Kaistia algarum: one gene and its partners. The protein of the gene in region 1 interacts with the protein of each later gene in a pairwise test. Links are inferred from orthologs where the notes say so. Each region holds a gene or a part of one and is shown on either strand. Other genes may lie near its edges.

What was found.
Region 2: the proteins of OSH05_RS15030 (region 1) and OSH05_RS00805 interact in binary tests that used the Escherichia coli proteins (3 or more experiments, as listed by UniProt). The link is inferred for Kaistia algarum from one-to-one orthologs.
Region 3: the proteins of OSH05_RS15030 (region 1) and OSH05_RS10910 interact in binary tests that used the Escherichia coli proteins (3 or more experiments, as listed by UniProt). The link is inferred for Kaistia algarum from one-to-one orthologs.

Annotation. Positions count from the first base shown.
Region 1 is NZ_JAPKNJ010000002.1:373,645-378,409, forward strand. What follows is about bases 1,096-4,094. They hold OSH05_RS15030 (two-component system sensor histidine kinase NtrB), read right to left. Parts: upstream 3,161-4,094; coding sequence 2,030-3,160; downstream 1,096-2,029. Other genes in these bases: ntrC (nitrogen regulation protein NR(I)), read right to left, coding at 1,096-2,028; dusB (tRNA dihydrouridine synthase DusB), read right to left, coding at 3,157-4,094. In the rest of the region: OSH05_RS15020 (sensor histidine kinase NtrY-like), read right to left, coding at 1-443; more of ntrC, read right to left, coding at 586-1,095; more of dusB, read right to left, coding at 4,095-4,095; OSH05_RS15040 (bifunctional 2-C-methyl-D-erythritol 4-phosphate cytidylyltransferase/2-C-methyl-D-erythritol 2,4-cyclodiphosphate synthase), read left to right, coding at 4,333-4,765.
Region 2 is NZ_JAPKNJ010000001.1:161,017-165,615, reverse strand. The notes cover bases 1-2,833. They hold OSH05_RS00805 (P-II family nitrogen regulator), read right to left. Parts: upstream 1,670-2,833; coding sequence 1,331-1,669; downstream 1-1,330. Other genes in these bases: OSH05_RS00800 (NAD(P)H-hydrate dehydratase), read left to right, coding at 1,955-2,833; glnA (type I glutamate--ammonia ligase), read right to left, coding at 1-1,211. In the rest of the region: more of OSH05_RS00800, read left to right, coding at 2,834-3,424; tig (trigger factor), read left to right, coding at 3,665-4,599. UniProt on the Escherichia coli protein: P-II indirectly controls the transcription of the glutamine synthetase gene (glnA). P-II prevents NR-II-catalyzed conversion of NR-I to NR-I-phosphate, the transcriptional activator of GlnA. When P-II is uridylylated to P-II-UMP, these events are reversed.
Region 3 is NZ_JAPKNJ010000001.1:2,261,511-2,266,035, forward strand. Bases 1,128-3,886 are described here. They hold OSH05_RS10910 (P-II family nitrogen regulator), read left to right. Parts: upstream 1,128-2,217; coding sequence 2,218-2,556; downstream 2,557-3,886. Other genes in these bases: OSH05_RS10905 (acyl-CoA thioesterase), read left to right, coding at 1,128-1,941; OSH05_RS10915 (ammonium transporter), read left to right, coding at 2,710-3,886. In the rest of the region: OSH05_RS10900 (ubiquinone biosynthesis hydroxylase), read right to left, coding at 1-942; more of OSH05_RS10905, read left to right, coding at 1,009-1,127; more of OSH05_RS10915, read left to right, coding at 3,887-4,062; OSH05_RS10920 (aminotransferase class I/II-fold pyridoxal phosphate-dependent enzyme), read left to right, coding at 4,263-4,525. UniProt on the Escherichia coli protein: Involved in the regulation of nitrogen metabolism. Regulates the activity of its targets by protein-protein interaction in response to the nitrogen status of the cell.

The DNA of each region.
Region 1 (4,765 bases):
GAGAGCGAGGTGTCGACGATCGAGCGTGTACGTTCGGAGAACCAGTGATCCAGCCCGCGATTGAGCGTCACGCTGGCGACCATCGCCATCAAGATCGCCGGCAGCACGGCAACGATCGAAAACAGTCCCACAATGCGGATATGGAGGCGCGCTGCCGCCCTGCCTCGCCGTCGCGCCCGGATCAGCACGCCGACCTCGATCGCGGTCTCGATGAGGAGAACCACCGTCAGCAAGCCGTTGACGACCAGGGCCCAGAACACGACCTGCTCGGTCGGCTCGATCGGCGTCAGCCCCATCAACAGGAATAGCGAGGCGCAGGCGCTCGAAAGCGCAAGAATCACCGTGACATAGCCGGCGCCCCGAACGGTCAGGCGAAGACGCCTCGGCTGGCGCGGCTCGGCGGAGGCCGAGAGCGGCGATGGCGAATCAGCGACGACCGTCATCCGGAAAACCCCGGGGCAACGGCAGCGGACGAGCATGTGCGATTGAGTCTGGAGGCCGACATGCGGCGGAGACTGAGACCGAATTGCAACATCATTGTGGCGAAGCGGCAACAGCCACTTCGCCTGCTGATTTCCCGCAAACTCAACGCGACGAACGGATGACCTGGACGTCGAGGTCGCGGATCTTCTTCCTGAGCGTGTTGCGGTTGACGCCGAGGAGCTCCGCCGCCTTGATCTGGTTGCCGCGCGTCGCAGCCAGGGCCGTCGAGATCAGAGGATATTCCACCTCGCGCAGGATGCGGTGATAGAGGCCGGGAGGCGGCAATCCGTCGCCGAAGCCATGGAAATAGGCCGCCAGGTGCCGTTCCATCGAGCCGGCGAGCGTGTCCTCATTCGCCGATTCGGGCTGGGAGAGGTTGGCCGCCGGCTGGTCGAGCTCTGCCTCGATGATGTTCTCGGTGATCGTATCCTGCGGGTAGAGCGCGGCGAGGCGGCGGATCAGGTTTTCAAGTTCGCGCACATTGCCCGGCCAGCGATAGCGCTTCAACCGCTCGACCGCGGCCGGCTCGATCTGCTTGTTCGGGAGGCCTTCCTTCTCGACCAGCGTGAAGAAGTGGCGCACGAGATCGGGAATGTCCTCGGAACGCTCGCGCAGCCCCGGCAGACGGATCGGCACGACGTTGAGGCGGAAGAACAGATCCTCGCGGAAAAGGCCCTGGTTGATGAGGATCCGCAGGTCCTTGTTGGTCGCCGCCACGATGCGGACATCCGTTTTGATCGGAGTGCGCCCGCCCACCGTCGTATATTCGCCCTGCTGCAAGACGCGTAGCAGCCGCGTCTGCGCCTCCATCGGCATGTCGCCGATTTCGTCGAGGAAGAGCGTGCCGCCCTCGGCCTGCTCGAAGCGACCGGAGGAGCGGGCCTGCGCGCCGGTGAAGGCACCCTTCTCATGGCCGAACAGCTCGCTCTCGATCAAATCGCGCGGGATTGCGGCCATATTGATCGCGACGAACGGGCCGGTGCGCCGCTTGCCATAATCATGGAGTGCGCGGGCCACGAGCTCCTTGCCGGTGCCCGATTCGCCCGAGATCATGACGGTCAGGTCGGTCTGCATCAGGCGCGCCAGCACGCGGTAGATGTCCTGCATCGCCGGCGAGCGGCCGACGAGCGGAATGTTCTCGCCGCCCTCGTCGACGCGCGCATCCTGTCGGCGGAGCTTTGGCTCGGCGAGCGCGCGCCCGACGATCGAGATCAGTTCCTTCAGATCGAACGGCTTGGGCAGATATTCATAGGCGCCCTTCTCGGAGGCGCGGATTGCCGTCATGAACGTGTTCTGCGCGCTCATGACGATGACGGGCAATTCCGGCCGCGCTCGCTTGATGCGGGGCAGCAGGTCGAAGGCGTTTTCATCCGGCATGATGACGTCGGTAATGACGAGGTCGCCTTCGCCCTGGCTCACCCAGCGCCAGAGCGTCGCGGCATTCGACGTGAGACGAACTTCATAACCGGCACGCGAAAGCGCCTGGTTCAGGACAGTTCGGATCGCCGCGTCGTCATCGGCTACGAGAATGTTGCCGATCGGCATTTCAGTCATCCTTGTCAGTGGGTGCTGCGCCCGGATAGGCCGGCAAGAGCACGCGGAAGGTCGTTCGGTTCTGCTGCGATTCGCATTCGATGACGCCGCCATGGTCACCGATGATCTTGGCGACCAACGCGAGGCCGAGGCCGGTGCCGTTGGTCTTGGTCGTGACGAACGGATCGAACAGATGCGGCAGGATCTCCGGCGGCACGCCCGGACCATTGTCGCGGACCGCGAATTCCAGCGGCAGCGTCACGCGGTTGGCAGAACCAGGAACGGAGAGACGGATGCCAGGCTTGAACGCCGTGGTGAGCAGTATCTCGCCGTCCACGTCGTCGCCGATCGCCTCGGCCGCGTTCTTGACGAGGTTCAGGAATACCTGGATGAGCTGGTCGCGATTAGCGAATACCGGCGGCAGCGAGGGGTCGTACTCCTCGATGATGCGGATGTTGCGGGCAAAACCCGACTGGGCCAGCCGCTTCACATGTTCGAGCACGACATGGATGTTGACAGGTGTGCGCTCGATCGGCCGCTCGTCGGAGAATACTTCCATGCGGTCGACCAGCTTCACGATCCGGTCGGCCTCGTCGGTGATCAGCCGCGTCAGCGCCCGATCATTGTCGTCCACCGAGGATTCGAGCAGCTGTGCCGCGCCGCGAATGCCGGAAAGCGGGTTCTTGATCTCATGTGCCAGCATGGCGGCAAGCCCGGTAACCGACCGGGCCGCGCCGCGATGGGTGAGCTGGCGGTCGATCTTCTCCGCCATCGTCCGTTCCTGCAGCATGAGCACGACCGCGTTCGGACGCTCCAGGATCGGCGTGGCGTAGATGTCGACGACGCGTTCCGCGCCATTGCGGGGGGTGCCGACATCGACGCGATATTCGTTCACGGCCGAGCCGCGCATCCGCACCTGGTCGATCAATGCGAGCAAAGGACTGCCGAAAGGCACGAAATTGGCCAGCGGCTGCCGCCGCAGCATGGCCGTCGATACCTGGAAGAAATCCTGTGCAGCGCCGTTCGCCTCGCTGACATGGCCGTCTGCCTCGATAAGCAGCACGGGGTGTGGCAAGGCATCGAGCAGCAGCGCGGCGCTGCCGCCTTCCGGCGGCTTGCGAGGAATGCCGGAGGAACCGCTCATGCAGCCCTCCTGAGAGCGGCCTCGCCGAGATGGCGGCGGACCAGCGCGATGACGTTGGACGGGCGCGTCTCGGTCAGGATCGACAGCCGCGCGGTCTCCTCCATCCGCCCGGCGGGCAGGGTCTCCATCGTCCAGCCGAGGTGCTTGCGCGCCTGACGCACCCCGAGGATCGGCCCGTACAGAGCCAGCATTTCTTCATATTGGCCGATGATGAGTTCCACGAGTTCTTCGCCTTCCGGCGCTTCCGGCATACGCCCGGTGCGGCACCATTCAGCGATGTGTCCCGGCAACCAGGGCCGGCCATAGGCGCCGCGACCGATCATGACGCCATCGGCGCCGGAGCGGCTGAGCGCGTTCTCCGCGTCTTCGACGCTGGCAATGTCGCCATTGACGATGAGCGGGATCGAAATCGCCGCGCGCACCGCGGCCACGGCCGACCAGTCGGCGCTGCCCTTGTAGAACTGGCAGCGCGTGCGGCCATGCACCGTCACCATGGATATCCCCGCCGCTTCGGCGCGCTGCGCCAGTTCCGGCGCGTTCATGGTGCGTTCGTCCCAGCCGAGGCGCATTTTCAGCGTGACCGGCACGGGGCTGGCCGCCACCGTGGCCTCCACCAGCGTCATGGCGTGATCGAGATCGCGCATCAGCGCCGAGCCGGAATAGCCCGTCGTCACCCGCTTGGCGGGGCAACCCATGTTGATGTCGATGATGTCGGCGCCGGCATCCGCCGCGGCGCGTGCGCCCTCGGCCATCCAATGTGGTTCGCGCCCGGCGAGCTGAACGACATGCAGCGAATTGCCCGTCGCTTCCGCGCGCATCGCGCTCTCTGGATTGCCGGTGGCGAATTCCTCGCTCGCCACCATTTCCGACAGCACAAGGCCTGCGCCGGCCGCCGCTGCGATACGGCGAAAGGGGCGATCGGACACTCCGGACATCGGCGCGAGCAGAACCCGGTTCGCGATCTCGATGCCTCCGATTCGGAGCGGCTGCGCCAATTGGCGCAGCAAGGTTGAGTTTTCGATCAATTGACTACCGAATAGGCATGGTCATGGCTGCCCACATATTAGTCAGGGATTGCGGCACGGCAAGAGACTTGTTGCACGAGGCTCCAAAATCTCCGATCCATGCCCCGCCGCGGTTCAGCGGCGTCCAAGCCAGATGGAAATTCGGCCATGCCCCGACCTGAGCCCGATCGCGTGATCGCCCTGATCGTTGCGGCGGGTCGCGGCGTGCGCGCCGGGGGCGGCACGCCGAAGCAGTACAGGAACATCGGCGGAAAGGCCATTTTGCGGCGTACTGCCGAGCTGTTCCTGGGCCATCCGCGCATTGGCGGCGTCGTAGTCGTCATCCATCCGGATGATCGCGCGCTCTATGACGAGGCGATCGGCGACCTTGAAGGTCTGCTGCCGCCGCTTTCCGGTGGCACGAGCCGGCAGGAATCCGTGCGCGCCGGGCTTGAAGCGCTGACGGCACTCGATGCCGAGCATGTGCTCATCCATGATGCGGTGCGCCCTTTTGCCTCTGCCGCGCTCATCGACCGCGTGCTCGATGCGCTGGAGGAGCAGGAAGCGGCGTTGGCCGCCTCCCCCGTGACCGACACGCTGA
Region 2 (4,599 bases), on another replicon or contig:
TCCTTCGGCGGCAGGTCGTAGAGGTTCTTGTCCATCGCCTCGCCGGGATGGATCTTGTTCTTGATGCCGTCGAGTCCGGCCATCAGCATCGCCGCGAAGGCGAGATACGGATTGGCGGTCGGGTCGGGGAAGCGGACCTCAAGGCGCTTGGCCTTGGGCGAGGTCGTGTAGGGGATGCGCACCGAAGCCGAGCGGTTGCGCGCCGAATAGGCGAGCAGCACCGGCGCCTCATAACCCGGGACCAGACGCTTGTAGGAGTTGGTCGACGGGTTGGTGAAGGCGTTGAGCGCCTTGGCGTGCTTCAGGATGCCGCCGATATAATAGAGGCAGGTCTCGGAGAGGTCGGCGTACTGGTTGCCGGCGAAGACCGGCTTGCCGTCCTTCCAGATCGACTGGTGGCAATGCATGCCCGAGCCATTGTCGCCGAACACCGGCTTCGGCATGAACGTGGCCGTCTTGCCATAGGCCTGCGCGACATTGTGGATCGCGTATTTGTAGATCTGCAGATGGTCGGCGACCTTGGTCAGCGGCGCGAACTTGATGCCGAGTTCGTGCTGGGCCGAAGCGACCTCGTGATGATGCTTCTCGACGGCGACGCCCATCGCGGCCATCTGGGCGAGCATTTCGCCGCGCAGATCCTGCTGGCTGTCGATCGGCGGGACGGGGAAATAGCCGCCCTTCTTCTTCACGTGATGGCCGAGATTGCCGCCATCATAATCCGTGTCGGTATTGGTGGGCAGTTCGGGATCGTCGATCCTGAAGCCGGTATTGTACGGATCGACCTTGTACTTGACGTCCGAGAAGATGAAGAACTCGGCTTCCGGTCCGAAATAGACCGTATCGCCGATGCCCAGCTGCTTCATATAGGCTTCGGACTTCTTCGCGATCGCGCGCGGATCGCGGTTGTAGCTCTCGCCGGAGATCGGGTCGATGATGTCGCCGACGAGAACGAGTGTGGTCTGCGCGAAGAAGGGGTCAATGAAGGCGCTGTCCGGGTCGGGAATCAGCGTCATGTCCGACTCGTTGATCGCCTTCCATCCGGCGATCGAGGAGCCGTCGAAGGCAGTGCCTTCGGCGAACATCTCCTCGTCGACCATGCCGACGTCGAACGTGACATGCTGCCACTTGCCGCGCGGATCGGTGAAGCGCAGGTCGACATACTTCACGTCCTGATCCTTGATCAGTTTCAGGACGTCCTTGGCCGTCTTCATAACGCGTTTCCTTCCATCAGATGGCTCGTGCCGTAGCCGGCATCAAGGCTGAAGATGGCAGCCGTCAGCACGAAAGGAAAGGCGCACCAACGCTGCAAGCGCCGGTGATAATCAAGGAACTAGATCGCGTCCAGCCCGCTTTCGCCGGTACGGATTCGCACGGCCTCCTCGATATTGGAGACGAAGATCTTTCCGTCGCCGATCCTGCCCGTCTGCGCCGCCTTGCGGATGGCGTCGACGGCCCGCTCGACGAGGTCGTCGCCCAGGACGATCTCGACCTTCACCTTGGGGAGGAAATCCACGACATATTCCGCGCCGCGATAGAGCTCGGTGTGGCCCTTCTGGCGCCCGAAGCCCTTGGCTTCCGTGACCGTGATACCCTGGAGGCCGACTTCCTGCAGCGCTTCCTTCACTTCATCGAGCTTGAACGGCTTGATGATCGCTTCGATCTTTTTCATTGCCTCCGCATCTCCGAATGCTTGCCTGAGGGCCGAGCGGCCGGCCTTCCGCCACGCTTGCTTGCAGGCTCCGTGCCACTATGGAGCCGTGTACCTACCTGCGCCGAAACGCCGGAAAATTGGGCTATCGTCTGTCTGGATCTGTTCCAGCGCCACTGAAGCGCGAGGAACGCGGAGCAATCAATAGGCAAATGCACAAAAGATCGACAAATCTCCAAGCTACGTCGCCGCATGGTTGCGGCATGGGCTATGCTCCGATGTGCTTTCCTCAAGCTTGAGCCAGCCATGGAATTGTTGACGCCCGACGAAATGGCCGAAGCCGACCGTCGCACCATCGCCGGCGGAATGGCGGGCTATGAACTGATGAAGACGGCCGGACGGGCCGTCGCCGACGTCGTCGCCCGCGCCCCGCTCGGCACCCGCGTCGCGATTGCCTGCGGGCCGGGAAACAATGGTGGTGACGGCTTCGTCGCAGCCCGCATCCTCGCGGCGCGCGGCTATCGCGTCGAGCTCGGCCTGCTTGGTGCGCGGGAGCGGCTCAAAGGCGATGCGGCGCTCGCCGCCGCTGACTGGACGGGTCCCGTCCTGCCGCTTGGCGATCTCGATCTTGTGAACGCCGGCATCATCGTCGATGCGCTTTTTGGCGCGGGCCTTGACCGCGATCTGGAAGGCGAGGCGGCGCGGACGGTGGGGGCGATCAACGCCGCGCCCGCCCCTGTCATTGCCGTCGACCTGCCGAGCGGCATTCACGGTCGCACCGGCGCAGTGCTGGGCATCGCCGTCCGTGCCGACGAAACGGTCACCTTCTTCCGGCCCAAGCCAGGTCACCGGCTGATACCGGGCAGAGCCCATTGCGGCCGGCTGACGATCGCTCAGATCGGAATTGAGGACAGCGTGCTCGATTGGATACGGCCCCGCGCCGCCGAGAACCGCAAGGAGGCTTGGCTGCCGGCCTTTCCCGTTGCTCGCACAGACGGCCATAAATATGACCGCGGCCATCTCGTCGTGGTCTCCGGCGGCATGCTCCACACCGGCGCCGCGCGCATGGCCGCCCGTGCCGGCCTCAGGGTGGGTGCCGGCCTCGTCACGATCGCCTCGCCGCCCGACGCGCTTGCCGTCAACGCGGCCCATCTCACCGCGATCATGCTGCGGCGGATCGAGGGTGCCGCCGGCCTGCGCGACCTGCTCGCCGACAAGCGCTTCAACGTCGTCGTTGCCGGCCCGGCGCTGGGGACGGGCGAGCCCACCGTGGAACTGATCGAAGCCGCGCTGGCGACCGAGGCGGCGCTGGTGCTCGACGCTGACGCGCTCACGGCCTTCCGCGACACTCCCGATCGGCTCTTCCGTGCCATCCAGGCGCGTTCGGCGCCGGTGGTGCTGACGCCGCATGACGGCGAGTTCGCCCGTCTCTTCCCCGATCTCGCCGGCGAGCCGGGCAAGCTCGATCGCGCCCGCGCCGCGGCCGGGCGATCGGGCGCCATCCTTCTTCTCAAGGGCGCCGATACAGTGGTCGCCCATCCGGATGGCAGGGCAACCATAGCCGACAACGCGCCCCCCTTTCTCGCCACCGCCGGCTCGGGCGATGTCCTTGCCGGCATGATCGGCGGGCTCATGGCGCAGCACATGCCCGCCTTCGAGGCAGCCAGCGCCGCTGTCTTCCTGCATGGCGAGGCGGGCAATATGCGGGGTAGGGGACTCATCGCCGAGGACCTGCCCGAAGCGTTGCCCGAAGTCCTCCGTCGGCTTTTCGATTGACCGCGCGGGCTTGGATGCTATAGAGGCGGCGCCTTGGACAGAGTCCGGCCACAAGGCCTGTTCCGGCGGTCGGCGGTCGCGGGCGTGGTGGAACTGGTAGACACGCTGGATTTAGGTTCCAGTGGCTCGCGCCATGGGGGTTCAAGTCCCTCCGCCCGCACCAGCGCCCGCGTAAGAAGAGAACGACGGCGCCGGCTAGACGCCAACCAACAAACGGACCGATACGAGAAAGCGCTGAAAATGCAGGTGACCGAGACCCTCAACGAGGGCCTGAAACGTGAAATCCAGATCGTGGTCCCCGCGACCGAGCTCGACAGCCGTCTCTCTGCTCGTCTTGAGGAGATGAGGGGCCAGGTGAAGCTCAACGGCTTCCGTCCCGGCAAGGTCCCGACGGCCCATCTGCGGCGCCTCTACGGCAAGTCGGCCATGGCCGAGATCGTCCAGGACGTTCTGAACGAGAACGCCCGCAAGACGCTTGAGGAGCGCGGCGAGCGCGCCGCCATGCAGCCGAGCTTCGAGCTGCCCGAGAGCGAGGACGAGACCGTCGAGATCCTCTCCGGCAAGCGCGATCTTGCCTACAAGATGACGTATGAGATTCTGCCGGCGTTCACGCTGGGCGAATTGAGCGGCATCAAGATCGACCGTCCGGTCGCCGGGGTGACGGATGAGGAAGTCGACACCGAGGTCAACAAGCTGGCCCGCGATTCGAGCGAGTACAGCCCGAAGGAAGGCGCCGCCGAGACGGGCGACCGCCTGACCATCTCCTATGTCGGCAAGATAGACGGCGAGCCCTTCGAGGGCGGCGCCGACGAAAACGGCATGGTTCAGATCGGATCGGGCCGTTTCATTCCCGGCTTCGAAGACCAGCTGATCGGCGCCAAGGTCGGCGATGAGCGCGTGCTGAACGTGACCTTCCCCGAGGATTACGGTTCCAAGACGCTCGCCGGCAAGGCCGCGACCTTCGACGTCGTCGTCAAGGAAGTCTCTTCGCCGGTGGCTGTCACGGTCGATGACGAATGGGCGAAGAAGTTCGGCATCGAATCGCTGGAAAAGCTCCGCGAGACGATCCGCGAGCAGATGCAGGGCCAGCTCAACGTGGCGACGCGCACCAAGATCAAGCGCCAGCTGCTCGACCAGCTCGACGAGCGCCACACCTTCGAGCTGCCGCCGACCAT
Region 3 (4,525 bases), on another replicon or contig:
GAGATTGAGGCCCTGGCCCGCGATCGGATGGATCGCATGGGCCGAATCGCCGCAAAGCGCGAAGCGCGGGGCGATGAAGCGGCGCGCGACGCGAAGCCCGAGCGGGAAGGCGCGCGGTTTGCCCTTGAGGCTGAGTGCGCCGAGATGATGGCCGAAGCGTCGTTCCAATTCGAACTGGAGCGTGAACTCGTCAGCGCGGAGCAGGCGTTCGGCTGCCTCGGTCGTCTCCGTCCAGACCAGCGAAGAGTGGTTGCCCGGCAGGGGCAGGACGGCGAAGGGTCCTGCCGGCAGGAAATGCTCCTCGGCGCGGCCCCCATGCGGACGCTCATGCTGGACCGTCGCCACGATGCCCGACTGGCCGTAATCCCAGCCGACCGTACGGACGCCGGCGAGATCGCGAAGCCGCGATTTTGCCCCGTCCGCCGCGACGAGCAGGCGGGCCTTGATCGCCTCGCCGCTGGCGAGCGTCACCACCATCGCCGAGGGCGTCGCCACGAAATCGGCGACGGAGCCTTCGATCCGGACGACGCCGCAGCGATCCGCCGCCTCCAGGAGATGGCCGACCAGCGCGGCATTCGGCACCATATGGGCGAGCGGGCCGTCCGGCGCGCCGTCGGCGGCGAAAGTGAGAAAGACGGGGCGGACGGAATCGCGGGTGCGGCTGTCCGTCACTACCATTTCGGTGATCGGCTCGGCTTCGTCCGCGAGGCGCTCCCAGATGCCGAGCGCTTCCAGCATGTGACGCGCGGACGCGGCGATCGCCGAGGCGCGGCTGTCGCGGGTTCCGGCGCCCAGCGGTGCCGGATCGACCACGGCGACGGCCATCGAAGGTTCGCCCTTACGCAGCGCCAGCGCCAGCGAGAGGCCGACATAGCCGCCGCCGGCGATGACGACGTCGAAGCGCCGCGGTGCGCCCGACGGTTCGTGGGTCTCCTTGGTCATGACGGCATTCCTTGCATCGAGTCGGCTGCCGCGGTCCCGATGGCAGGCGCGAACTGGCCCATTGACTTGACCGGTGCGCCGCCGCATCTGGAGGCGCGGCCGGCCGCCGCTTCCTTTCCGCCGGGCTCCACCGTGACCGACGATCTCCTTTCCATACTGGATCTCGATCCCGTCGACGACAACCGGTTCCGCGGTCGCAGCTTCGATCCGGGCTGGCAGCGCATTTTCGGCGGCCAGGTGCTGGGCCAGGCTCTGATGGCCGCGTCGCGTACCGTAACGGATCGAGCCTGCCATTCGCTGCATGGCTATTTCCTGCGTCTCGGCGACCCGGAGGCCGATATCATCTATGCGGTCGAACGGATCCGCGACGGAGGATCCTTCTCAACACGGCGCGTGCTGGCCGAGCAGCATGGCCAGGTGATCTTCTCGATGGCCGCGTCCTTTCATGCCGAGGAGGAAGGGCTCGAGCACCAGACGTCGATGCCGATGGTGCCGGCACCGGATGCTCTGCCATCCGAGGCGGAGTTCCTCGACGTGCTGCTGCGCGAGGCGCCGAGGACGGCGCATAAGTTCTGGCGACGGCCCCGACCGATCGAGATCCGTCCGGTGGATATCGGCGCCTATATGCGACGGGATGGCTCTGCGTCGGCGCAGGCGGTCTGGATGCGGCCGCGTGTCGAGCTTGGAAGCGATGTCGGGCTTGTGCGGTCCGTCCTCGCCTATGCCTCCGACCTGACCTTGCTCGACACGACGCTGATCGCGCAGGGGCGCTGGGTGTTCGATCCGACGCTGCAGGTGGCCAGCCTCGATCACGCCATGTGGTTTCACCGGCCGTTCCGCTTCGACGACTGGGTGCTCTATGTCAGCGACAGTCCGTCTGCCCATGGCTCGCGCGGTTTCAATCGCGGCAGCCTCTACGAGCGCGGCGGAGCGCTGATCGCTTCCGTCGCGCAGGAAGGCCTCGTGAGGAGCGTCCAGGCGTCCCCTGCTCGCGATTGAGGCGATGCCTAGATATTAGGCGTGTTCGGGGTGTTTTTTTGATCATTTTCTGGTCATCTGCATATTGTATGCACGAGCATCATGGCCAGATCGCTCGTCTGCTGTGGCGATGCAGCCAATAATTGCGCGAAAACACGCCGTGCTGAAATGTCAGGCCCCATCTGGCACGGACTTTGTTAGACGCTAGCCAGCGAAAGGCTTTACGCGCAGCGGGGGCATTTCCGGTCGACCAATCGACGACGGTGCAGAAGTGCCGGAAATAGACGGGAAGATGACATGAAAATCGTTATGGCGATCATCAAGCCATTCAAGCTCGACGAGGTACGCGACGCCCTCACCGCCATTGGCGTGCAGGGACTGACCGTGACGGAAGTGAAGGGGTATGGCCGCCAGAAGGGCCATACCGAGATCTATCGTGGCGCCGAATATGCCGTGAGCTTTCTGCCGAAGCTCAAGGTCGAGATCGCCGTGCCTTCCGGCTCTGTCGATCAGGTCGTGGAAGCGATCAGCGGTGCCGCCAAGACCGGCCAGATCGGCGATGGAAAAATCTTCGTCTATTCGATCGAACAGGCGGTCCGCATCCGCACGGGCGAGACCGATTCCGACGCTCTTTGACGGAGGCAGCGGTTCGTTTCCGCATCGATAGAGATGGTAAGTTGCACAATGTTTGATCGTATCGCCGACTACGCGGCCAACATACGCGAGAAGGGGCTCGGCCTTCCGGGCGCTGGCAGCCGACCGGACGGTCGGACCGAGAGGAGAGGTTCCATGAAGTTCAGAAATGCCCCTTATGCACTGCTCGGCGCGGCAGGTTCGCTGCTGACGCTGACGGCCATGGCCTATGGCCAGGACGCAACACCCGCGGCCGACGCTGCAGCCGCCGCAGCTCCGGCCGTCGCGGCCGCGCCGGTGTTGAACTCCGGCGACACCGCCTGGATGCTGATCTCCTCGGTCCTCGTGCTGATGATGATCGTCCCGGGCCTTGCCCTGTTCTATGGCGGTCTCGTCCGCACCAAGAACATGCTGTCCGTGCTGATGCAGTGCCTGCTGATCGCTTCGATCGTCATGGTCATCTGGGTCTTCTACGGCTACAGCCTCGCCTTCACCGATGGCGGCGGCTTCATCGGCGGCCTGTCCAAGGCCTTCCTGGCGGGCATCACGCCCGACACGCTTTCCGGCACTATTCCGGAATATGTCTTCGTCGTCTTCCAGATGACCTTCGCGGCGATCACCCCGGCGCTCATCGTTGGCGCCTTCGCCGAGCGCATGAAGTTCTCGGCGGTGGTGCTGTTCATGATCCTCTGGGTCACGTTCATCTACCTCCCGGTCGCCCATAGCGTCTGGCAGTCGACCGGCTGGCTGTTCCAGCTCGGCGCCCTCGACTTCGCCGGTGGTACCGTCGTCCACATCAATGCCGGTATTGCGGGCCTCGTCGGCTGTATCCTGGTCGGTAAGCGCATGGGCCTCGGCAAGGATCTGATGCCGCCCCATTCGCTGACCAATTCGATGATCGGCGCCTCCCTGCTGTGGGTCGGCTGGTTCGGCTTCAACGCCGGTTCGGCTCTCTCCGCCGGCTCGGTCGCGGGTCTGGCCACCATCAACACTTTCGTCGCGACCGCCGGTGCGGCGATCGGCTGGGTGTTCATCGAATGGGTCGTCCGCGGCAAGCCGTCCATGCTGGGCGCGATCTCGGGCGTTGTTGCCGGCCTCGTGGCCGTCACGCCGGCTGCCGGCTTCGCCGGTCCGGTCGGCGCCATCTGCCTCGGCTTCGTCGCCTCGATCGTCTGCTTCTTCTTCGTCACCACGGTGAAGAACGCGTTCGGCTATGACGACAGCCTCGACGTCTTCGGCGTCCACGGCATTGGCGGCATCGTCGGCGCCATCGCCACCGGCATTCTGGTCAGCCCGTCGCTCGGCGGTACCGGCATCAAGGACTATGCGATGGGCCATCAGGTCTGGGTGCAGATCCAGGCCGTCTTGTTCACGATCGTCTGGTCCGGCATTGGTTCGGCGATCCTCTACAAGATCGTCGATGTCATCGTCGGCCTCCGCGTGCGCCCCGAAGTCGAGAGCGAAGGCCTCGATATCCAGGAGCATGGCGAGCGCGCCTACCACAGCTGATCGCGAAACGGGGCGCCTCGCGTGCCCCGTCCTCCCAAGCGCGAAAACTGGCCCCGGCTTCCCGCCGGGGCTTTTTCATTTTGGGAGGCTATTCGCCGGGCCCGGAGCTGCCAACCGCCCTTGCCGGACATCGATGGTTAAAGGGGGCTTAACCAAGGGCGGCTAGAGTCGGCGCCTGGAGTTCACCGACGAGGATCGGCATGGCCGGCACCACGAGCGCCGTAAGGCTCGTTTCGCCCTTCGCCCGCTTGAACGACCGCTTGGCGGGCATCCCGCCCGGGCGGCCGCCGATCCTGCTCGGCCTCGGCGAGCCGCAGCATGCGATCCCCGATTTCGTCGGGCCGACCATCGCGGCGCATCTCAGCGAATTCGGCCAGTACCCAGCCATTCGCGGTACCGATGCGTTTCGCCGCACCATCGCCGACTGGCTCGGTCATCGCTATAGCCTCGTTCACGCTATCGA